4 regions of the Planococcus sp. SSTMD024 genome follow, and region 1 is predicted to be linked to each of the others. Evidence: riboswitches for the same ligand, from Rfam matches in the RefSeq annotation. Region 1 holds a riboswitch; each other region holds the start of a gene.
What was found. A riboswitch is a leader RNA that binds a small molecule or an ion and turns the genes downstream of it on or off. The one in region 1 is predicted to bind thiamine pyrophosphate.
Positions count from the first base shown of each region.

Region 2: it holds a riboswitch for thiamine pyrophosphate, as region 1 does, so the genes downstream of both, thiT (energy-coupled thiamine transporter ThiT) here and AB9R92_RS04160 (ABC transporter substrate-binding protein) in region 1, are expected to answer to the same signal.
Region 3: it holds a riboswitch for thiamine pyrophosphate, as region 1 does, so the genes downstream of both, tenA (thiaminase II) here and AB9R92_RS04160 (ABC transporter substrate-binding protein) in region 1, are expected to answer to the same signal.
Region 4: it holds a riboswitch for thiamine pyrophosphate, as region 1 does, so the genes downstream of both, AB9R92_RS17065 (YkoF family thiamine/hydroxymethylpyrimidine-binding protein) here and AB9R92_RS04160 (ABC transporter substrate-binding protein) in region 1, are expected to answer to the same signal.

Region 1 covers NZ_JBGGNS010000019.1:64,661-70,626, forward strand. Annotated here, with positions in the region: gene AB9R92_RS04150 (ABC transporter permease) at 1-340, opposite strand, end outside; gene AB9R92_RS04155 (thiamine-binding protein) at 340-633, opposite strand; gene AB9R92_RS04160 (ABC transporter substrate-binding protein) at 633-1,640, opposite strand; TPP riboswitch at 1,769-1,878, opposite strand; gene AB9R92_RS04165 (putative quinol monooxygenase) at 1,976-2,272, opposite strand; gene AB9R92_RS04170 (MarR family winged helix-turn-helix transcriptional regulator) at 2,303-2,731, opposite strand; gene AB9R92_RS04175 (nitroreductase family protein) at 2,838-3,482, opposite strand; gene AB9R92_RS04180 (GNAT family N-acetyltransferase) at 3,639-4,175, opposite strand; gene AB9R92_RS04185 (hypothetical protein) at 4,268-4,528, opposite strand; gene AB9R92_RS04190 (hypothetical protein) at 5,085-5,531, opposite strand; gene AB9R92_RS04195 (hypothetical protein) at 5,769-5,966, shown strand, end outside.
Region 2 covers NZ_JBGGNS010000005.1:44,062-50,027, forward strand. Annotated here, with positions in the region: gene AB9R92_RS00890 (SGNH/GDSL hydrolase family protein) at 1-403, shown strand, start outside; gene AB9R92_RS00895 (hypothetical protein) at 464-613, opposite strand; gene AB9R92_RS00900 (M20 family metallopeptidase) at 678-1,760, opposite strand; TPP riboswitch at 1,900-1,999, shown strand; gene thiT (energy-coupled thiamine transporter ThiT) at 2,100-2,675, shown strand; gene map (type I methionyl aminopeptidase) at 2,835-3,587, shown strand; gene AB9R92_RS00915 (tryptophan-rich sensory protein) at 3,633-4,373, opposite strand; gene AB9R92_RS00920 (M3 family oligoendopeptidase) at 4,560-5,966, shown strand, end outside.
Region 3 covers NZ_JBGGNS010000022.1:838,499-844,464, forward strand. Annotated here, with positions in the region: gene AB9R92_RS12865 (acyltransferase family protein) at 1-732, shown strand, start outside; gene AB9R92_RS12870 (S1C family serine protease) at 916-2,028, shown strand; gene AB9R92_RS12875 (AI-2E family transporter) at 2,364-3,446, shown strand; TPP riboswitch at 3,820-3,921, shown strand; gene tenA (thiaminase II) at 4,011-4,700, shown strand; gene thiM (hydroxyethylthiazole kinase) at 4,693-5,454, shown strand; gene thiD (bifunctional hydroxymethylpyrimidine kinase/phosphomethylpyrimidine kinase) at 5,444-5,966, shown strand, end outside.
Region 4 covers NZ_JBGGNS010000023.1:541,436-547,401, reverse strand. Annotated here, with positions in the region: gene AB9R92_RS17075 (protein adenylyltransferase SelO) at 1-1,326, shown strand, start outside; gene AB9R92_RS17070 (hypothetical protein) at 1,385-1,597, opposite strand; TPP riboswitch at 1,780-1,885, shown strand; gene AB9R92_RS17065 (YkoF family thiamine/hydroxymethylpyrimidine-binding protein) at 1,966-2,571, shown strand; gene AB9R92_RS17060 (ECF transporter S component) at 2,564-3,145, shown strand; gene AB9R92_RS17055 (ABC transporter ATP-binding protein) at 3,132-4,568, shown strand; gene AB9R92_RS17050 (energy-coupling factor transporter transmembrane component T family protein) at 4,549-5,301, shown strand; gene AB9R92_RS17045 (sporulation protein) at 5,389-5,844, opposite strand; gene AB9R92_RS17040 (AI-2E family transporter) at 5,876-5,966, opposite strand, start outside.

The sequences.
Region 1 (5,966 bases):
CGAACCAAATGACCAACAGCGGCGCCAACACGATGATCGGAATGTTTTGCGATAATATCAGCAAAGGGTAAAAAGTCTCCCGCAGTTTCGGCACGAGATGAAGGAGCATCGCGACGCCGAGCCCGATCGCCGATCCGATGAAAAAGCCGAGAACCGATAAACGGATCGTCGCAATCAGATGCCCGCTGTAGTTTGGCCAACTATTTACCGCTTCCAGCCCGATTTGATAAGGGGTCGGCAATAGCCAGTCCGGCACTTCAAACAGCGGCACCAGCATTTGCCAGATAATCAATAAAAGGATGAGGACCAGAACCGGTCTCCATCCTTTTCGCACAAACATCACGGCCGGTATTTCTCCGTCAATTTATCCATCGACGCGCCGCTCGGCTGATACAGCACTTTGATTTGGGAGATAACGTTCGAACTGCCGCCTTCGATCATCGCCTCGTTCATTTCTTCGACGATTGAAAACAACTGCTCCAGATCCCCTTCCATCGTCGTCTCCAGTGGATTGACTTGGTATGGGACACCTGACTTCTCGATGACGGCGATTGCTTTGTCCACATATGGAATGACGTCTTCTCCGTTTTTCGTTTTCGGGATGATTTGAATACTTAGTAATGCATTGGCCATTAGTTTTCCTCCTCCGGTAAAAATTCATTGGTATATGCCTGCTCGACGTCCAGTTCTTCATCCAGCAAGCCATTGTCGAACATCCAGTCAGCGTAATCCGCCCACACTTGCTCTTGTTGTTCGCCGAATTTCACGGCATCGTCCTGATATTTCGGCGATAGCCATTCCTGGCTCGCTTTCACCAGTTCCGGGTCCAAATCCGGTACCGACTCGATCAGGATGTCCGCTGCTTGTTCCGGCTCATTGATGGCGAATTCGTAGCCTTGCGATACCGCTTTGGTGAATGCCCGAACCGTTTCCGGATCTTCTGCGATCATGTTTTCATTGGTCATCAGGATCGGGGTGTAATAGTCCAGTTGGTCCGAGTAGTCCGTCAAATACTGCATGTTCAATTCATCGCCGCGCAGCTCGGCTTCAATGCCTGTCCAGCCATAGTAAATCCACGCAAAATCGATGTCGCGCTCGACGGCCGTGAAGAAATCGCTATTGCCGATATTGACGATGTCGACATTTTCCACATCGGCCCCGTCTTGCTCCATGATGGACCCAAGCACCGCTTTTTCGACCGGAGCTCCCCAGCCGCCGTAGGTTTTCCCTTCGTAATCGCCAGGCGACTCGATGGCTTTGGCTTTCGGTGATGCGAATCCGGAGGTGTTGTGCTGGATAATCGCCGCGATCGAGACGATCGGGATGCCCTGCACTCTCGCTTCCGTCAAGCTTTCCTGTGCCCCGATGCCGAATTCCGCCTGGTTGGAGGCGACCAATTGATTGGCACCTGCTTCTCCCGGCAAGATGATTTCGACATCGAGCCCTTGCTCTTCAAAATAGCCCTTTTTCTGTGCCACATACAAGCCGGTGTGGTTGGTGTTCGGCGTCCAATCCAAGACCATCGTCACTTCTTGTAATTCCTGTTGCTCATTCGCCACATCGCTCCCCGGATTTTCCGCTTCTTCTGTGCATGCCGCCATCAGCAATACCGGTGCGATGGCAATCGTCCATTTTTTCATCTTGTTTCCCCCTCTGAATTAACTCATAAAAAATGATTACAGGAGCTGAATCAGGGGACATATCCAATTGGGGATACCAAAAAGCGCCCAAGGTTATGGAAACCTTGGGCGCATATCATCGCAGAATAGACCGATTTGAATATGTTCCCTCCGCTGGTATTAGCCAGTTCAGGTTCCAAGGGTCAATATCTCACGGATATTCTCTCAATCGGCAACACCGATTCCCCCACATGTGTTTTATGAAATTAGCATTTGTCTTTCAATGTCTATCTTGTCACAGTTGACAGATTAGTTCAAGCATTGTCTGAAATCTCGTTTGTATAAACAAGATTTCCTTACAGTTGGACAGCTTCACCGCTATAGACTTTGAGTTCCATCGGCGCGCTCATGAACCCGGCCGCTTTTTTGGAGAATGCCGTGAAATGCTCACTCGAGTTATGGGCTTCGATCGCCTGTGCATCTTTCCATACTTCAACCATCATGAAATGGCCTTCCTGCTCGACCGATTTCACCAAATCGTATTGAATATTGCCTGGTTCTTTACGCGATGCTTCAATCAGAATTTTGCTTTCGTTTAAAAAGGCTTGCTCTTGGTCCGGTTTCACTTGCAAATGCGCGTGGATAATCAACATTTCATTTCGCCATCCTTTTATTTATATTTATTAATATTCAATGATATTGTCTTGCATGCGCTGGAGCATGTCGCTAAGCGCATCCACTTCCTCAGACGTGAAATCGTGGAGCAATTGTTTGACGAAGCCCGTATTTTCATTCCGGTATTCGACAATGCGCTCGCGGCCTTCCTCGGTCAGGCTGACAAAGATTACGCGGTTATCCTCTGGATTTCTGCGCTTCGTAACCATGCCGCTCGCTTCCAGCTGCTTTAAATGGCGCGTAATCGCGGCGCCGTCGATATTGACTAACTTTTGAAGCGTCGACTGGTTGATTTCGTCCACTTTATACAGTTGGGACAATAATTCATAGCGCGACGCACTGATACCCGTGCAGCGCTCGAACTTCGGGCTGATTTGATTGGTCAGGCCCTTAAACTGGTGCAGCACTTGTTCCTGCTTTGAAAATGAACACGGCATTGAAAGACCTCCTAAATGATCGATGAAGTCAATTGATAGCTGTGCCCACTATTCATTGACCAGTCAAATATAATACATACATCCCGAATACTCAAGGTCGGCTGGCTTAGCTCCAGGTCGTGGTCGTCTCGACCGGCAAGCGGTACGACTGGAAGCCTTCGCTCGCGGCTTTGCCAATCGTGAGAAGCATGACTGGCACATAACGCTCTTTGTCCAGGCCGAACGTTTCAGCGATTTTTTCCTTGTCGTAGCCGCCGATCGGGTTGGTGTCGTAGCCGAATGCACGGGCAACGAGCATCAATTGCATGGATACAAGCCCTGAGTCCAATAGCACGATGTCTTTCATCTGCTCATTGGACATGCCTTCATACAAAGGTTTGAAGTAGCCGACTTGGAATTCTTTCACTTCTTCTGGCATATAACCGAGTTCTACGGCTTTTCCGTAAATCTCTTCTGCGTACTCGATGTTTTTGAGGTCGCCGAATACGGCGATGACAGCTGACGCACTCATTACTTTTTCCAAGTTGAAAGATGCCAGCGGCGCAAGCTTTTCTTTTCCTTCTGCGCTGTCGATAACAACAAAACGCCAAGGCTGCATATTGATGGAAGAAGGTGCTTTGGATGCCTGTTCCAGAATTTCGGTCATTTCCTCACGGCTGATTTTCACGGTTGGGTCGTATTGCTTGATGGAACGGCGCCCATTGACGATTTCATTGAAATCATTGGTTTTTTTGTTTTGTAATGTGTTCATCTTGATTGCTCCTTTTTCTATCCTAATGGTTTGGAGAGATATTAATTGACCCCTCATTAATTGATGCCTCACACAATATAAACCCGTTACAGGAAAAATGCAACCAGAAAGTTTCACAGCGGTTCGGAACAAAAAAAGAAAGGCTTCTGCAGCCTTTCATGCTTTTGCCTTTTGATAATCGCTTCGAATAATTGCCATGATGATTTCGTCTGAAAACGCCCCGTTGTAATGGAGCGCTTCCCGCAAGACCCCTTCTCTTTTGAAGCCGTTCTTTTCATAAGCGCGTATGCCCCGCTCATTATGGCTGAACACTTCCAATTGCAGGCGGTTGAGTTTCAACTCATCAAATACAAATTTCAGCACGAGCGCCATCGCTTCTGTTCCATATCCTTTGCCTGTCAATTGCATCGCATTCATGGTGATCCTGAACCCCGCACTCTGGTTGTCTAGATCAATATCCAACACTGACAGCTCACCGATCAATTGATCCATTGCGTTCAAGCAAATCGTGAAATCGTAGCGCGCTTCATCCTTCTGTATCTGTTCAATATGTTTTTGGATTTGCTCAAGCGAAAACCTGGCTTTTGTTCCGGTCATGTAGCGGATTTCTTCGTCTTTGGTATGATTCAAGAAAAGCGGTGCATCTTCTGCCACTACTGGCCTCAAGTATATCCGTTCAGTGATTAGTTTCATGGTTGCCCCCAATTTAATACACTTAATATCTCATACTTACTATAATAAGTTTTCACGGAAATTCAGAGCGTAATTGAACGATTTAACACTAATTACATTGGTTTCTTGTGCAATTTTATATACGGTACAGTAAAAGTAATCGAAGAAAGCAAAAGAAAATAAACGCCAAGGAACATAGGAATATATGTATAGGCATCAATCAAATTGCCCGATGTTCCCCAGGACGCAGCTCCATAAGGTCTTGATATTGCAATAGCAAAAGAGTCTCCGTTAAAAGCAACGATTAAGGAGATAAGTGCTGTACAGAAAAAGACGATCGATAGAGCAAATGATTTTAATAAACGAATAACCATAGTTGATTCTCCTTAAGTATTTTTATCAACCCACCTATAAAACCAAGACAAACGACATCATTGAAATCTCTAAGCCGATTTCAATACTGAAAGTAGAAGTAAACTATAGATATGCCATCAAAAAATGTAGGTATTTTCTTAAATTGAGCTCTATTCGTCAACAGCTGTATACATTATACTTTCCATGCTAATTTGATTTCCCTGATTTTATTTCATCAAATTCAGCCCATCCGATATACACTATGCCACTTATTAGTGAAACAATACTCAAGGTATGCAAAGAAGTGCCTGTGTAAGACAAAAGTATATCGAAGAACTCTGTATCCCACGATGTAGCGGCGCTTCCAAATATAGCAGCACTTATGTATTTTGCAGAAAACAACATTGCAGCAATAAAGATGAAAGTTGTTCCAGTTCCTCTCCGACTCAATCTAAATACCCCCTTATCTACTAAATTTTAGTATATATCCGTGTCCATTATATGTATATAAAAATTTTATTGATAACACGGATTCGATACATATTACAAAAACTATTAATCCAGGCGTCATCAAATTCACCACTCAAACCTACGAACATCAACAGGAAGTACTTTGTCTAGAAACGCTATTTGTTCTGCGTTTAACTCGTAACCGATCAATTCAACTCCATAATGTTCAGAAGAAAACACTGGCTCGCCTTGTCTTTCTAGAAATACAGAGAACCATTTCAGCCTGCCTCTTGCATCAAGAGAACGCGTAAGAATGAATTCTTTCGCTTTTTCATTTAATTGCCCACTTGCAATAAGCAACTGGCCATCATCATCACGTTCTGCATTCGGCAACTCATTTATAATATCTTCAAATTTTGCCGTTTCTCCTTTCCAACAATGGATTTCAAATGAATCTGCATACGCAAAGAAATGCTCGATCATCGGCATCCAAAACGAATAGTCTTCTGCGTAAGAAAATGTTTCAGGCGTATCCGCCATGCTTGTAAGTTCATAATGCATATTGTGTTTCATCTTCAGCCTCCTGGATTTAAGCCATTGGACTAGATTCTCTTTCTTCCCTGGAAATCCCTATCGTCTTATCAAATATAGTTTCAACTACGTCAGACTTCTGAATATTAAAAGGTTATTCATTATTTAGAGTCGAAGCAGTACAATAAAGAAAATCATCGCACGTTATTTATGGCATCTTGGATTTAACAAAACTTCTCCGTTTCACCAGACCATTTCATCTGACAGGAGGCTCAGGTCATGCTGTTGATACCGTTTTTGATCGGCATTGTATTTATCTTGATCCATTTCTTTGCGAGCGTCCTGGTGCCTCGAGATAAATTGAAGCAAGTGAAATGGTTTTCGTTTTCAGGCGGGCTCGCTGTTTCGTATATTTTCATCTACCTGCTCCCGACTTTGCATAAGCAGCAAGCGGCGATCCAAGAGCCATACCGGCAG
Region 2 (5,966 bases), on a different contig from region 1:
GCAGCTGGAACAATTAAACGCCATTCTCAAGCAGGAAGCGGAACAGGCCGGCGCGACATTTGTCGATGTAGCCGACCGTTTCGGTGAGGATGCGGTCGAACTCGTCCCGAATTCCGGTGACGTCCATCCGAATGTGGAGGGCTATCAGGAGATGGCAAACGCTTTCTTTGAGCATTACGGGGAAGGGTTTGAAGTGGAGGATGCAGAGCTTCCGGAACCGGCGCCTGTAACTTTCGAGGAAATCCAGCAAATGCAGGAACAGGAAGAGTCGACAGATGAAGCGGATGAAGCGGAAGAATCGCCTGCTACGGAAGATGCTTCAGGGGATGAGTCTGCCGCCAAGGCATTTCAAGGCGAAAAACTTGATTATCTGGCGATTCGCCAGGCATTGCCACTCATTTAGAAGTTCAAGTCAAATAAAAAAAGCCCGAGAAAATGGATTATTTTCTCGGGCTTTTATCGTTCAGCGGCTTTTTCGTGAGTCGCTGCGGTTGCGTGCATCGTTTTCATTGTTTGCGTTGTTCTTTTTGCGGTTATTCATCACTTTGCGGATGATTGGGTATGCAATCGGCCCATATTTAATCGCAGATCGGACAAGTCTTCCAATAGCCATATTTATCGCTCCATTCATTTTTTCGTATTGAGGTTTAGTAGAGTTTTCCCGTTTTCAGCTCTTATTAAACATCTGTCGGGGCGGTGGCGTGCGCGATCAAAATATCCTTATAGGACTGAACGCTTGAAATAGAGACGTATTCAGCATTGCCGTGCCAGTCGTCTCCACTCGGCCCGAACTCGATGGCGCCTTGCCCGCCGATTTTTTCGGCATAGTAACGGGTGTCGGCAGCACCGTGCTGGCCGAACAGCACCGGCTTTTCCGAAAGCGTCGTTTCGACCGCCTTCATCAAGGTCCGGATGTACGGATGGTCGTCCGTCGTCGTCAAGGCAGGGGTCGAACCGCTCGCTTTATATTCCATGTCGACGTCGAGTTTCTCCGCCAGTTGTTTCATCTGGCGGACGATCTCGTCTTTGTCCTGTCCGGGCATGAAGCGGATATCGTAGGACATTGTGCAGATTTCCGGCACGACATTATAACGGTCGCCTGCGTTGATGATCGGCAGGTTGACAGAAGGCTCCTCGTAGTATTCGGTCGATTCTTTGCGGAACGGCAAATCGTTCATGCCGGCATGGAATTTCATCGCCGATTCGATGGCGTTGATGCCTTCCCATGGGCGCGAGCCGTGTGCCGGTTTGCCTTTGAACGTCAAATCCATTCGTAAGATGCCTTTCGATTGCAAGCCGATCTTCAAATGGGTCGGCTCGCCGCAAATAACGAAATCGCCGTAATGGCCCTGGTCGACGAGCCATTTCGATGTATTGCGCCCGCCGATTTCTTCGTCGGTGACAATATGCAAATGCACTTCGCGCGGCAATTCAGAGGCGTCGAGTTCAACAAATGCCTGCATCATCGCAGCGACTCCCGCTTTCATGTCGGCCGAACCGCGGCCATACAGTTTGTCGCCTTCTTCGATAGGGGAAAATTGTTCTTTATGGCCCGGCACGACGTCGACATGGCCGTTCCAGATGATCTTTTCAGCGCCTTGGCCTTTGGCTGCTGTCAGCATAAGGTAGCCGTCATTATCATGGACTTCCACTTCTTCGCCTTTCGCTTTGAGCCAGGCAGAGCAGAACAGCAGCGCTTCGTTCGCCCCTTCTTTCGTATCGCTTTCGATTTTTATTAAATCCTTCAATAAATCAATCATTGATCCGGCAGTTTTCAAACTGCCTCCACCACCTTCCACAAAGTTTGCTAGTTTCTAACTACCCTAATCCGTTTGGTTGAAACAGCCTTGCATGCGAAGTGCGCGTTGTGTACAATACACATAATAGCGGAATAATTGTATACACCACAAGGGGAGCTTTGGCTGAGAGTGAACGATTAAGTTCTTACCCTTCGAACCTGCAAGTTAATGCTTGCGCAGGGATGTGGATGGAAAACCGGCCCAAGCGGCGCCAGGATCTATCCTGGCGCCGTTTTCTTTATAGTTCTGTGTAAAAACGGCCCTTCTGGTGATGTGCAAATCCAAAAGGAGGCAGTTTGAATGAGAAATAAACGTGTATTGTTAATGGTCGAAATTGCGATTTTTGCAGCTCTCGGCTTTGTATTGGATTTTATCGCCTTTCGCATGCCGCAAGGGGGATCGGTCAGCTTGGTCATGATACCGATTGTGTTGATGGCATTCCGGAGGGGCGTCGCAGCCGGTGTCGTCACGGGGCTGTTGGTGGGCTTGCTGCAGATCGTCACGGGGTTCATCTCGGTTGCGCCGCTATCGTTCGGCTTTGTCGTCATGCAAGTCATCTTGGATTATTTGCTGGCGTATGGCGTTGTCGGGTTCGCGGCGATTGTGCGCGACCGTTACCTGGAGGCCGTACAGGCGAGAAAGACCGGGAAAATCATTGCCATGGTCGCACTTGGCGTCTTGATCGGTTCGTTTCTCCGTTATGTGATTCACGTTATTACGGGCATCCTGTTCTTCGGCATGTTTGCGGAAGGTAACGTCTTCATCTATTCGGCGGTCTATAACGCCACCTATATGATTCCCGTTGCAATCGTTGCGGCAATTGTCTGCTCGTTGCTGTTCATTACAGCGCCGCGGCTGACACAGCCGGATGCATGATCAAAACCGCCTATAGCTAGGCGGTTTTTTAAGTGGATAAAGAAAATAATGAGTGCTTTTTATTGGTTATTTATGGGAATTCTCAAAAGGTATGAGAGGCGAGAGCGGCTTATTCTATGTTATAATGCTCAAATAGAATAGTTTGAAAGAAGGGTCAGTATGATAGCGACTAATGAAAAAGATATTGAAGGTTTGAAAAAAGCCGGACAGATGGTGGCGGAAATCCGCGAAACGATGAAAGCGGCCGTGAAGCCCGGCATCACGACGAAAGAACTCGATGAACTTGGGGGCCGCCTATTCAAGGAATGGGGCGGGGTCTCTGCTCCGAAATCGGAATATGATTTCCCAGGCTATACGTGCATTAGTGTCAACGAAGAAGTAGCGCACGGGATTCCAGGTAAGCGCGTTATCAATGACGGCGATATCGTCAATATTGACGTGTCCGGATCATTTGGGGAGTATTTCGCGGACACCGGCATTTCATTCGTGGTCGGAGAAGGGCACGAAGCGAAAGAAAAGCTTTGCCAAGCGGCGGAATCCGCATTCGAACGCGCCATGATGAAAGTGAAAGCCGGCGCCAAACTGAACCAGATCGGCAAAGCAGTCGAACGCGAAGCGAAAGACCAAGGTTTGTTCGTCATCAAGAACTTGACCGGGCATGGCGTTGGGAAATCGCTTCATGAAGCACCGCAATATATCCTTAATTATTACGATGCATGGGAAACGACGATCTTGAAAGAAGGCATGGTGCTCGCAGTCGAGCCGTTTATTTCCCAAAAGGCCGAGCATATCATCGAATCAGGCGATGGCTGGACCTTTATCACGCCGGACCAATCGCTCGTCGCACAGATCGAACATACCGTACTTGTCACAAAAGGCGAACCGATTTTGCTGACGAAACTCGAAAAATAAAATCATCGAATACAAAAAAACAACCATCAGTCGATGGTTGTTTTTTTATAGCGTCATACCCGTTTTTGCCGGCTTTTTCTTGATCAACAGAATGCCGGTCAGTAAAACGCCGCTCAGGAATAGAGCTGCCGTACTGACCAGCATCTCGTCCATGCCGTGGCGGACGGCGATCGCGACGAATGCCCAGATGAACACCAAAGTCAGTGGAATGTCTGAATGGTGGAAGCGTATGTGAAGCGCCAATGCGGTCGCAACCGTCAGCATGATGACCGTCCACAATTGATCGCTCAGCCCCCAGCCGCTCCAACTGTAGAAAGTCAAAACATAGCTAATATTGGCGATGGTCGCGACACTGATCCAGCCAAGGTTGACGGAGATCGGCAAACGTTCCGTAAAGCCCCGTTCGTCGTTTCCATATTCCAAGTACAAAGCGATCAGTGACAATAGATAGGCAATCATTGAAACAATCGACCAAATAAAGAACTCATAATGCCAGCAAAGCAGCCAAGCGATATTGAAAACAGCGCTCAAGATGAAATACATTGAGACTTTTGCTGAAGGGTGCACTCCTTTTTTCAAGCGCAGCCAAAAGCCGATAATCCAGATAGCCAATAAAATATATATAACGGACCAGATGGAAAATGCATAACCGGCCGGCGTAAAGAGAACCGGCACACGGTCGGAGATTTCACCGGTAGTCTGACCGTTGATCGGCAGTATATTCGCCAAGGCATTCATGGTGACGACGGCGATAAATGCCAAGGTCATCAGCAGTACGCGAATCATATGAAATCCCTCCTCAAATATCAGTATAAACTCGCCAGCCCGCACGACCAACAAGAAAGTGCAGGAAGTTTTTGAAAAATGGCGATATCGTGAAAAGTGGCAGGCAGTCGCCGTTCCCGTTCCGTGAAGGGAGATGTTATACTTATTAATGTATTTTGAAAATTCGTGACTGCAGGGGGAAAAAAGATGACAAATACATATCCGGAAGTATGGGAGCTCGACAGTTTATTTTCAGGGGGGAGCGATTCAGCTGAATTGAGAACGCATCTGGGCGCGACAGGTGATAAGCTGGCCGATTTCGAACAAGCCGCTGCGACGTTCGATGTGCCGAAGCGAGCAGCCGATGCGCAGCAGGTGGCGGCGTTTTTGGAACAGACGAGTGATGTATCGGTGGATATCCGCCAAGCAGGGGCGTTTATCGGCTGCTTGATGGCACAAAACACCGAAGACAAAAAAGCGGCATTGCTGCAAAGTGAACATGCATTGATGCGCTCCAGGTTCCAAAGCGCTTTCTTGAAATTCAAGCAGGCGCTCATGGAGACGGACCCCAACGTCTGGGCAGAGCTGCTTTCGACTGAAGACTTGAAGGAATTCGCATTTGTCTTGGACGAATGGCGCAAAGAAGCGAAACGCCTGCTGTCAGAGCAAGAGGAAGGGCTCATCACATCGCTCGGCATCGATGGCTATCACGCGTGGAGCGAATTATACGATTTGCTGATTGCTTCTGTATCGGTCCAAGTGAATGTGGACGGGGAAGAGAAGACGCTGTCTGTGGGTCAGGCGAATAATTTAAGCTCCCACCAAAATGGCAAAGTGCGCAAGGAAGCGTATGACAAGCTGGAAGCGGCCTGGGGCGAAAAAGAAGAGCTGTTTGCGAAGACCTTGAACTCTCTCGCAGGATTCCGGCTGCAGATGTATAACAAGCGCGGCGTCGACAATGTGCTTGAAGAGCCGTTGCAGATGAACCGCATGAAACAGGAAACTTTGGACGTCATGTGGCAGGCCATCAGCGAACATAAAACACCGTTTGCGGATTACTTGGTGCGAAAGGCGCAATTGCTCGGCAAAGACCAGCTCGCCTGGTACGATGTCGACGCGCCGGTCGTGGAAAACTCCCAGTCGTTCGATTACGGGCAAGGGTCGGAGTTCATCATCCGCCATTTCGGGAAATTCGGCCCGGAACTGGAGAAATTCTCCCGCCATGCACTGGAAAATGGCTGGGTGGAAGCGGAAGACCGCGCGCACAAGATGCCGGGCGGCTTTTGCACTTCGCTCCCGAAAAGCGGCGAATCGCGCATCTTCATGACCTATAGCGGATCGATGTCCAATGTCGCGACATTGGCCCATGAATTGGGGCATGCTTTCCATACGCATGCGCTGCGCCCGATGCATGATTTGAACCGCAGCTATGCGATGAACGTCGCTGAGACGGCATCGACGTTCGCGGAAATGATCGTCGCGGACGCAGCGGTCAAGAACGCTGTGACCAAAGAAGAGAAAATCTCTTTGCTAGAAGACAAGATCCAGCGCAGCGTGGCATTTTTCATGAACATCCATGCCCGTTTCCTATTCGAGACGAGATTCTACGAAGAG
Region 3 (5,966 bases), on a different contig from region 1:
AAGCAGGATCGATCTGAAATCTATGAAGATGGCTGCTTGTCCGGCAAGGGAACTACAGAAGCCGAGCCATGTGAGTACGGGGCATTGACCGATTACGACCATACGATCGCGTTGGTCGGAGGGTCGCATGCCGCCCACTGGCAGCCGATGCTTGCGGAATTGGCCGAGGCCCATAACCTAAAAGTTGTCACGTATTTAAAAGGCAATTGCCGATTTACGGAAGACAGCAGAAAAGGATTTGAAGAATGCAATGTCTGGTTCCAAAATGTAAAAGAGGCATTAGTATCGGAGAAACCTGACCTGATTTTCACGGTAGGGAATGTAGGCAGTTCGAAAGAAGATTTCGATGAAGTTTCGGATGGGTTTATTGAAGCGTGGAAGTTTTTCGAGCAGCATGAAGTGCCGCTATTCCTCGTACGCGATACGCCTTGGTACGACCAAAACGTTTTGACGTGCTTAAGTGAGAATCCGGACAACCCGGAAAACTGCAAATCCGACCGGGAGGAAGTCATCCGTGACCCGAGTCCTTTAGAAGAAGTGGACTATATGCCGGAAACTGCCACCACGATCGACCTGACCGATTATTTTTGTGACCAGGATTCCTGTTATTATGTCGTCGGAAACATCGTTACGCATTTCGACAGCAACCATCTGACGGCGACGTTTTCCAGAACGTTTGCGCCGGTTTTCGAAAAGCCGTTGCTGGAAGCATTGGAAGCTCAAGAAAAATAACGGGGTAAAAGCTGCCTTGGCCGCTGCGAAAGCAGAGTGCCAAGGCAGCTTTTCTGATTCCCGCCGTTCAATGCCGGGCGTGCAACGGAAATTACATTCCCACCCATTCAATGTCCTTTCCCGTTCCTTTTTCAATTATGGCTTGCTATAATGAACTCACATTAACGGAAGCGGGTTGAGATTATGGACAAACGGATGATGCACTGGCTGATGGTTTTCCTGTCAGCGATGATTCTCGCGGCTTGCGGAGGGACAGATACGGAAGCACCGCCCGCAACTGAAACCGGGCAGGCGGATTCGCCGGTCGATACGGCGGCTCAGGAAAAAGCGGTGATGATCGCGAATGCCAAGACGCATGTCTACACGATCTATACCGATTTCGAGCAAGGCTCCGGCTTTTTATACAACGACCGAGGCGATATCTTGACGAACGCCCATGTCGTGCGCGATGCGACGTTTATCGCGCTCGTCAATAGCGACGGGCAGGAGTTTGCGGGCAAAGTGATCGGCATATCGCTCGATGAAGATCTGGCGCTTGTGCGTGTCGAGGACCTCGCAGGAAAAGAGCCGCTTGAGCAGGAGATGGAAGCGGTGGATATCGGGACACCGGTCATCACCATCGGGAGTCCTGAAAACGCGGCGAACACTGCGACCGAAGGGGAAATTACCGATACCGGCGTCGATTTCTCGGAAGTCTTTGTCTATACGGATTTGTACGAAATGAATGCCCCGATCAAGCAAGGCTCAAGCGGCGGGCCATTACTCGATGCAAGCACCGGAAAAGTGCTCGGCATCAATTCGGTCATGCTCGAGGACAATCCCGAAATCGGCTATGCGATTCCGCTTTATTTGAAAAAGGAATTATTGGACAGCTGGGCGAATAACCCGGAACCGTTTCCCGATTCGCAATTGGTCGAACCGTCCGTGAAGGATGCGTATTTTGACGAGGCGCTGTTGTCGAGTTTCATCGAGGCTTATTATGACTTGTTGCCGTATTCGATGAATGACGAGAAACTGAATTATTATTCTTCTTACTTGGTACCGGGAAGCCAGGCAGTTGAAGCAGTCGACAGTGTTGTGCAGGAGTATTCAGCAGCGGGCCGCGTATTCGATTCAGTCGTGCCGGAAGTAACTTCCGTCGAGATTGAAGGAGATGCCGCATATGTGGAGGCAGGCGCTGTGTTCAATTACCACGAAGCAAACGGCGAGACCGGGACGATCGACCATCGCCGCCGCTACACCATCGTGATTGATGAGTACGGGGATTATCAGATCGAGCGTGTGGAGGAAATTTAAAGTGCTTTCATTTGATGGCATCATATTATAAGAAACCTTGGAAATGAATGAACAGACAGCTTGGCTAATCGGCCAGGCTGTTTTTTTATTGGGTAAAAATGATAAAGAGTTCCAAGCGCCCACAAGTTTAAAGGTGTTTGATGTGTTGAAGTGTAATTAATATTATAGTAATTGAAACAGATAAGCCGGCTTGCCATTTTCCGCGAAACAAATTTTAAAAATAGTGTAACTGAGCATTGAACAAGGAAGCGACTTTCAGCTGATGGCCGACTGTAGATGACAAGGCCGCCGCCGGACCAGTCAAAGAAATGGAATCAGAGGAAAGGAGAATCGAAATGCCCAAGACAAAATCGTTTCGCTTTCTAATGTACATTCTTGTGATTTTCGCCATCATCAATCTGGCCGCCCGGGTGCCGTTTGTTTTCTACCCGATCGGTGTGGCATTTTCCACCTTGATGCCGATCATCATCATCGGGGGCATCTTGTTTTATATCTTCAGGCCTCTCGTCAAGCTATTATCAAGAAAGATGCCGCGGGTCGTCGCGATCCTGATGATTTTCGCGGCGTTCATCGGTCTGCTCATCGGCTTTTCGCTATGGGTCGGCCCGCTCATTTTCCGCCAAATCCAGTCACTAGTGGAGAACTTTCCAGCTATCGTCCGGGGAGTCCAGAATCAGGCAAATGCCGCCTTGTCGAGTCAATGGTGGAGTTACATCCAAGAACAGGATTTTTTGCCTGATTTAAACCCTGCTGTCATCGCCGACAACTTCCGGGAAATGCTGACGGGCCTAGGTTCAAACATCCTCAGTTTCACGGGCGTGCTGATCAGTGCATTGACTTCCCTTATCGTCGTTCCTTTTGTGCTGTTCTTTTTACTGAAGGACGGCGAAAAATTGCCGGTTAGCTTCCTGAAGCTTTTGCCGCAAGATTCGAGGGAAGAAGGGGCCAAAATCCTTCACGACATGGATGAAAACCTCAGTGCTTATATCCAGGGCCAGGCGATTGTCAGTTTGTTTGTTGGGGTGTTTTGTTATATCGCCTATCTAATACTCGGGGTAGACTATGCCATCATTTTGGCGCTCGTTGCGACATTCACGAACGTCATCCCTTTTTTAGGCCCTGTCCTCGGAGCGATTCCGGCGATCATCGTGGCCTTCTTCCAGGACCCGATTCTCGCGTTGTGGGTATTGATCGCCATCGTAATCATCCAGCAGATTGAAAGCAATTTCATTTCACCGAATGTCATGGGTAAAAAATTATCGGTCCATCCCGTAACCATCATTTTCCTCCTATACATCGGAGGCAACCTGGCAGGGCTCGTCGGAATGATCCTGGTGATTCCGACGTACGCTTTAGGCAAAGCCGTCGTTCAAAACCTCTACCGCCTGCTCCGTTTGCGTTATCCGTCGATGCGGTGAAAGGGTAGAAAAAAATGCAGCGGGAAACAAGCCGACCGAAATCTTACTCCCACCCACCACTGCAGCTAAGCGGGCGAATCCATGCGAATGAAGCAACAAAGTCACTCACTTCTTCCCTCGAAATTGCAAGGGAATGCGGAAGCTGATGCGTCGCAAATGAATCGGTTCAACTGCCTTTCGCCAATTCAGTGGCCCATTGCAAAAACTCAACCCCAAGGGAGGCTTCGGCTAGCCGCCAATAATATGATTAACCCGACACCGACCAGACGATCAATCTCCCGCAATCTTGATTCCAACCAAACCCTTAATTTCGAAAAGTTTTGAATTCGCAGGCCAGCTATGGTATTCTATTGCCGACAATAAAAAAATATCGCTATTCCACTAGGGGAGCCATGTTGGCTGAGACGGACAAGAGTCCGGACCCTTTGAACCTGATCTGGATCATACCAGCGTAGGGAAGTGGGCGAATTGTGAGCCTTTTTCCAATTTCTACAGCTGACCTTTATCGCCGCTTCCTCACCTGGGAAGCGGTGTTTTATTTTGCCCAAAAAAGGAGAGAGCGACATGACATTTTGTAAAGAAGTCCGGTTGGAATGTGCAGATTTATGGGACGCCAGTTTTGAACACCCGTTCGTCAAAGGCATCGCGAAAGGCGATTTGCCGCTCGACGTTTTCAAATTCTATGTTATGCAAGACGCGTATTACCTGACGCATTTTGCAAAAGTACAGGCGATCGGTGCGGCCAAAGCCAAAGACCTTAAGACCACACAGTCATTTGCGCATCACGCGGAACAGACCTGCGCCGCGGAACTCGCGCTTCATGAATCGTTTATGGAATTGCTCGGGGTGACCGAGGAAGATTGGAGACTATTCGAACCCTCGCCGCACGCTTATGCATATGTCTCGCATATGTACCGTTCGGCAGAAGGCGATCTGGCCGACGTGCTCGCAGCCTTGCTTCCGTGTTACTGGCTTTACTACGAAATCGGCGAACGCTTGAAGACCGCAACGCCCGAGGAACCGATTTTCCAGAAATGGATCGGCACATACGGCTCCGAATGGTTCGGGGAACTGGTGAATGAACAAATCGAACGGATGGACCGATTGGCAGAAGGATTGCCGGAAGAGCGGCGTAAGGAATTGAAAACGCGCTTCAGAAGAAGCAGTTATTATGAATGGCAGTTCTGGCAGCAGGCGTGGACAATGGAAACTTGGGAGCTGCCGGCTCAAAAGGAGAGTGTTCGCCATGATTAGGGAATTGCGCGCAAAAAAACCATTGATTCATTGCATCACCAATCACGTCGTCTCGAACTTTCAGGCAAACGGCCTACTCGCACTCGGCGTCTCGCCGGTCATGGGCGACGAACAGCAGGAAGTGGCCGAACTCACGGGACACGCCGATGCCCTATCGCTCAATATCGGAACGATTACGGAACGCTCATTTGAAAGCATGCTCATCGCAGGACGCGCGGCGATGGAAAAAGGCATCCCGGTCGTGCTCGATCCGGTCGGTGCCGGCGCGACGAGCTACCGGTTGCAGGCAGTGAAGCGATTGCTTGCGGAACTCGACATCACACTGCTCCGCTGCAATGCCGGTGAACTCGCGGCCATTGCGGGAGCGGACTGGCAAGCGCGCGGCGTCGATGCCGGGGAAGGCCAAGTGGATTTGGAAACAATCGCCAAACAAGTGGCCGATGAACATCAAACGCTGGTCGCGGTGACGGGGAGCCGTGATTTGGTGACGGACGGTGAACGCACCGAGCACATTACAGGCGGAGACCCGATGATGGCGTCGGTCACTGGAATGGGTTGTTTGCTCAGTGCGGTGCTTGCCGCATTCTTGACCGACGAAGAATCTGCCCCGCTTGATGCGCTTGCGTATGGCTTGCAGATGTATGCGAATGCAGGAAGCCGCGCGTCGAAAGTCGCCTTGAACCCGGGAACATTCCAAATGGCCTTTTTGGACGAACTATCGAAACGACAGGAGGCGGCACTTTATGGACGCTAAAGCGCAAGTACTGACAATCGCGGGATCCGATTCGGGCGGAGGAGCGGGCATACAAGCAGATTTGAAAACCTTCCAGGAACTCGGCGCATTCGGCTGCTCGGCGGTAACGGCGGTGACCGCCCAAAACACATTGGGCGTTCACGGCATTTACCCGATGGACCGAAAAGCGGTCAAAGAACAGCTCGATGCCATCGGGACGGACTTCGACATCCGCGCGCTCAAGACCGGCATGCTGTTTGACGCCGGCATCATCGAAGAAACGGCACAAGGCATCCAGCGCCACGGCTGGGAAAACCTCGTCATCGATCCCGTCATGATCGCCAAAGGCGGCGCTTCTTTATTGCAGCAGGAAGCGGTCGAAGCAATCAAAACGATGCTTGTGCCGCTCGCTGCCATCATCACGCCGAATATCCCGGAAGCAGAAGTGTTAAGCGGCATGGACATCACAGACGATGCCTCACGCAGACAGGCAGCGGAAGCGATTTTATCGATCGGTGCTAAAGCCGTCATCA
Region 4 (5,966 bases), on a different contig from region 1:
CTGGGCTTGAATCCGGATCAGCTGGACAGCCCCGATGCGCTCCACGTGTTTGCGGGAAATCGTTTTCCAGAAGGCAGCTTCCCGCTCGCCCAAGCCTATGCCGGCCATCAATTCGGCCAATTTACGATGCTCGGCGACGGCCGGGCCATCCTGATCGGCGAACAGCATACACCGGACGGCAAGATTTTCGATATCCAATTGAAAGGCGCCGGCATCACACCCTTTTCCAGAAGCGGAGACGGCCGCGCGGCACTCGGGCCCATGCTGCGGGAATATATCATCAGCGAAAGCATGCATGGACTCGGGATTCCAACGAGCCGAAGCTTGGCAGTCGCATTGACAGGTGAAAAGATCCAGCGCTACTCTGCAGAACCTGGAGCGATCTTGACGCGGGTGGCTTCGAGCCATATCCGCGTCGGCACTTTCCAATTTGCAGCGAAATACCGTTCGACTGAAGATTTGAAGGCGTTGGCGGATTACACGATCAAACGGCATTTCCCGGATATCACCGGGCCTGACCGCTATATCGAATTATTCCGCCGTACAGCGCAGCGGCAAGCTTCACTCATCGCAAAATGGCAGCTTGCCGGTTTTGTCCACGGCGTCATGAACACCGACAATATGACGATCAGCGGTGAAACGATCGATTATGGCCCGTGTGCTTTCCTGGACCGCTACGTTGAATCCGCGGTTTTCAGCTCGATCGATGCCGGCGGCCGTTATGCCTATCGGAATCAACCACTTATCGGAGGGTGGAATTTAGCGCGTTTTGCAGAATCCTTGTTCCCCCTCTTGGATGATCGTCCTGAAGAAGAAGCTCTTTCTTCTCTACAGGCAGCACTTGAGGAATACGTCAGTTTGCAAAAGCAGCTGTATTTGGCAGGCATGCGCGAAAAACTCGGCTTGTTTACCGAAATGCCAGAAGATGAACAATTGATCGAGGCATTGCTGGAAGTGATGCAGGAAAAGCAAGCGGATTATACCAACACGTTCCGTTCCTTGACCTTCGAAGCAGTTGAAGAGCCTCAACTGGCAAACGACCCTGCTTTTAAATCCTGGAACAACCGCTATAAAGCCCGCCAGCGAAAAGAAGGCCGCTCAGCACAAGAAATCCAGGAATTGATGAAAAACCGAAATCCGGCTGTCATCCCGCGCAATCACCGCGTCGAAGCGGCACTGGAAGCCGCAACGCAAGGTGATTACGAAGTGATGGAAAAGCTTCTGGATATCCTTCGCAATCCATATGCCCATTCCGAAGAGCAGCAGCCCTATACGGCCGCTCCGCCGCCTTCAACGCCTCCGTACCAGACCTATTGCGGAACATAAAAAAATCCCCAGCCTTTTCATCGGCAGGGGATTTTCTCTATTGCGCTGGTCGGTACAATCACTGTCCGTCAGTGACTTCAGTGACGCTGACCATTTTGACTTCGTCCATCTTGAATTGGTAATACGTATCGTTATCGCCGATAAATTCGCGGAAATCATCCGCATCCAAACCGCTGACCGCTTGTTTCGGGGTATCGGCTTCGACGGTGCTGACCGCTTCGACGCCTGCGCCGAAATGGTAAACGACGCGGAATTTTTTGGTTGATGCCATAATTATTGGATTCCTCCTCAAATGCTTGTCTGCTTTAGGTTTACCCGATTTTTTAGGGAGTATTCACCTTAGCCATCATTTTCTCATTCCTGCTAAAAATAATGGAATCCCTTTACTTGGGAAAGCATTTGATCTACACTTTAGCCATCGGGAAAACCCGACACTTAAAACCGCATACCGTTTTTCTGCACTGGGGGTGCATATTTTTGCTGAGATGAGAGCTTTCGCTCCGATCCCTTATGACTCGATCAGGTTAGGACCTGCGTGAGGAAGTGCGGTGACTTTCCGACATGACTACGAAATATGGAATAGTGGCTGCATCTTCACGGATGCGGCTTTTTTGTGCATATTTTTAGGAGGGATTCCATATGGAACCATATTCATGCGGCACCAGCCCGATTGTCGGATTTCGCTTTTCCTTGCATCCGATGAGCGGCAATTTCATCAACATTATCAAAGGCGCGTTAAAGGACACCGATACATCCAATGTCTGGATGCAAACCGATGATGTCTCCACCGTCATCCGCGGCAAACAACAGCATGTCTTCAATGTCGCAAAGGCGCTCACTCTTCATGCGGCGAAGACACAGGAACATATCGCCCTGTCCGGCACCTTTTCAGCTGGATGCCCAGGAGATACTGCGGGAGATGCGTATTTGGACGCACCCGATAAACAGGCAAACGAAGACGGCAGCAAGCAATATGTTTCCTCCCAATTCGCGCTTTACCCAATGAACAACCCCGGCTATATGGATGTCATCTACCGCGAAGTGGAACGTGCGAAAGAGTTCGGCGTATGGAACGATTCCATGCATTATGCTAGCGGCATCCACGGAGATATTCATGAGGTCTTTTCTTTTTACGAAACGAGCTTTTCCAGCGCGCGTTCCGATCGATACCCCCACCTCGTGATGACTATATCCATGAGCATCAACAGTCCATCACACAAAACAGGCGGTGAAGATCGTGCTTAGAGAATGGAAACTGAAAGAAATTGTCCTCATGTCATTATTTGGCGTCGTGTTCGGCATTGTCTACCTGCTATTTTTGCACATCGGCAACTTATGGGCAGGCGTCATCGGGCCGCTCGCCTATGAGTGGATGTTCGGCATTTGGTTTATTGTGTCCATCATTTCGATGTACATCATCAGGAAACCCGGTGCCGCTTTTTTGCCAGAAACCTTGGCCGCTGCCATCGAAGTGATGCTTGGCAATGCGATCGGCCCAAGGCTTATCCTCTCAGGCATCATCCAAGGGCTTGGGGCAGAAGCAGCGTTTGCACTGACACGCTATCGGCATTTCCATATCGGTATCTTGATGCTTGCTGGTGCAGGCGCAGGAGTTTTCAGTTTCGTTTACGGCTATTTCCTATCGGGCTATGCTGCCTTGGATCCTTCTTTTGTTGCCTTGATGTTCACGCTGCGCGTAGCGAGCGGGGCGATCATTGCCGGCATTGGCGGCAAGTACATCGCTGATGCGCTACTTGCAACCGGGTCACTCCGGGGCTATGCCATCACGAAGGCGGAAAAAGGCGATGTCCGTGCCTAATCCGATTTATCAATTGGACGACGTCAGCTTCCGCTTCCCCGAGTCGGCACAGCCAACTTTGCATTCTATTACGCTGGCGATCCATCCACAAGAACGCGTGGTCATTACAGGGCCAAGCGGATGCGGGAAGTCCACGCTACTCTATGTGCTGAACCGGTTGTATCCGCATAATTGCGACGGAGAAGTTTCTGGAAATGTCCGGATCTTCGGCCGTGCATCACAAGAATATGAACCTGGTGAAGCTAACCGGAAAGTCGCAACGGTTTTTCAAGATCCCGACAGCCAATTTTGCATGCCGACGGTCGAAGAAGAACTGGCGTTCACTTTGGAAAATCTTCAAGTGCCCCGGGAAGAGATGCCAAAACGCATCGACCGGATTTTGCGCATGACGGGGCTGGACAATATGCGCGATGGCGTCATTCAAACTTTCTCAGGCGGGATGAAACAACGCATCGCTACAGCTTGTGCCTTGATTATGGAGCCCGACTGCTTGTTGCTCGATGAACCGCTCGCCCATCTCGATCCGCTGACGGCGAAAGAGTTTGTCGCTTGGCTGGATCAATTGCAACAGGAGCGCGGTCTTGCGGTCGTCGCCGTGGAACATAAGCTGGAACTGTGGGATGAATTTTTCGACCGGGAGATTAGCCTTTCAGAAAACGGCGCCATCCTGAAAGACCAAGCTTACACCAAATGGAATGCGCCTTTCCTGCCGAAACGCGAGACGGCCAAACAGCCAAAAGTCTTGTTTGAGGCAAAGGATGTATCCATTATACAAGCTTCAAAATCTTTGCTGCGCGGTGCCGGCTTGCAGCTTTATGCGGGTGAAGTGATGGTCATTGCAGGTCCGAACGGAAGCGGGAAATCAACTTTGCTGAAAGCTTTATGCGGCATCATGAAACGCGATAGCGGGACGATTTCGGGAGAGTTTGCCGGATTTGTCCCACAATCGCCCGAGCAGCTGTTTCTGTCGAAGACTGTAGAAGAGGAATTGTCGTATTCCGGAAATTCCTCTTCTCACGATGTGAAAAATCTGCTCGAGGCGCTTTCTTTGGAACCTATTGCTCATGCCCATCCTTTTTCCGTGAGCCATGGCCAAAAGCGCCGTGTGGCTATCGGCGCGATGCTAGCCGACCGCCGCCAAGTCCTGCTGCTAGATGAGCCGACAGCAGGGCAAGACCTCAAGGCATTGAGGGAGCTCCATCACCAAATCACTTGCCGGGCCCAAGACGGCTGTGCATTGGTCGTGGTGACGCACGATATGAATTTTGCCATGAGCATAGCGGATACGATCTGCCTGATGCGAGACGGCAGATTATCCGATCCGCTTGAACCACAAGAGCTTTTTTCAAGCCCTGCCCTGCTGGCAGAGCACCGCCTATATTGGCCGGAAAAGGAGAAATGCTATGCGACGTCTTTTACATGAAATGAACCCCAGCTTGAAATTTCTTGCTGTCACAGCATGTATGCTGGCGCTCGCGTTTTTTTTCAACCCTTGGACACCATTGATGTTTTTTTTAGGCATCGTATTGATGCAATTGCTGTTTAGCCAAACCAATTGGAAACTTTGGTTACTCGTTATGCTGCCTTTTGTAATCGGCGCATTCGGTTATTTCTGGACTACCTTGGTGTTCGGCGTGTCTGGCGATGGCCCTGTGTTATGGACAATCGGCATGATCGAAATAACCGCTCAAAAATGGGAGCATGCCTGGTCATTGTCGTTACGCGTCCTGGCGTTTTCAAGCATTTCGTTATTGTTTGCCTTCACGACTGATCCGGTCCGTTTTATCCAAAGCTTGATGCAACAGGGAAAACTGTCTCCAAAACTTGCTTTCAGTGTGCTGATCAGCTATCAATTCCTTCCAGTTATAAAAACGGAATTTGAGCAGTTGCGGCAAGCTCACCGCCTCAGGGGTCCGGGAGCGAAACCTACGCCATTCAAACGAATAACAGCCTTGCGCCGCCTGCTCATCCCCCTGCTTGCCGGTGCTGTCAGAAAAGCCGAGCGCGCCGCCTTCGCGATGGAAGCGCGGGCATTTACCGGCGCAGCAAGGTCTCATTACAGGGAAATTAAGCTTGGGCACAAGGATTATGCATTGCTTGGCATGTTTCTATTTGTGCTGGCCATAAGTTGCAGCGCTGTTTTTGGACATAACTAAACGACACCCCCGCAGTTGGATCGTTCACTGCAGGGGTGTCGTTTTAGTTAACATAATAAAATTATTTAAATTTAGTGGTGGAAGTTATCAGCTGTCAATCTTGCCGTATGTGATTTCGTCCTCATCCTGTACATCGAAGCCGTTTTTCACGTGGACAATGGTCCGTAAAATCAACTTGGCATTCACGTTCTCCAGCACCCATCGCTCATCCGGGACTATTTCAAATTGCTGCATGACGGTGTTCTTCGATTTTACCGATCCGGCAAATTCCAAGCTTTGCTTGGCAACTGGCGTTTCATAGAAATCGAAATCGCTGTCTTCCCGGTAATCTTCCACTAAGCGAATCACTTGCAGTTCAATATAATCGATTTCCTGATCGCCGCCTCCCCCGTCCAAGTAAACCGTGCCGTTCAAGGTTTCGCCTTCTTCAAGATGCGGCCTTTCCACTACCGTGTCCACTTTGACCGAACCGATGCCGATCGAAGATAAAAAGTCTTTGAATTTCATAAAAATCTCTACCCCCAAAATTTGATAATTCTCCATACCACTTTTTCCTTGCCCGTAAACTGCAGCCCTAAAGCTCGGTGTAATCGTATTGTTTGTCCAAATCTGTCTCATACCGGTTATAACGCCGTTTGAACAGCTTGTACAGATGGCTGACGATG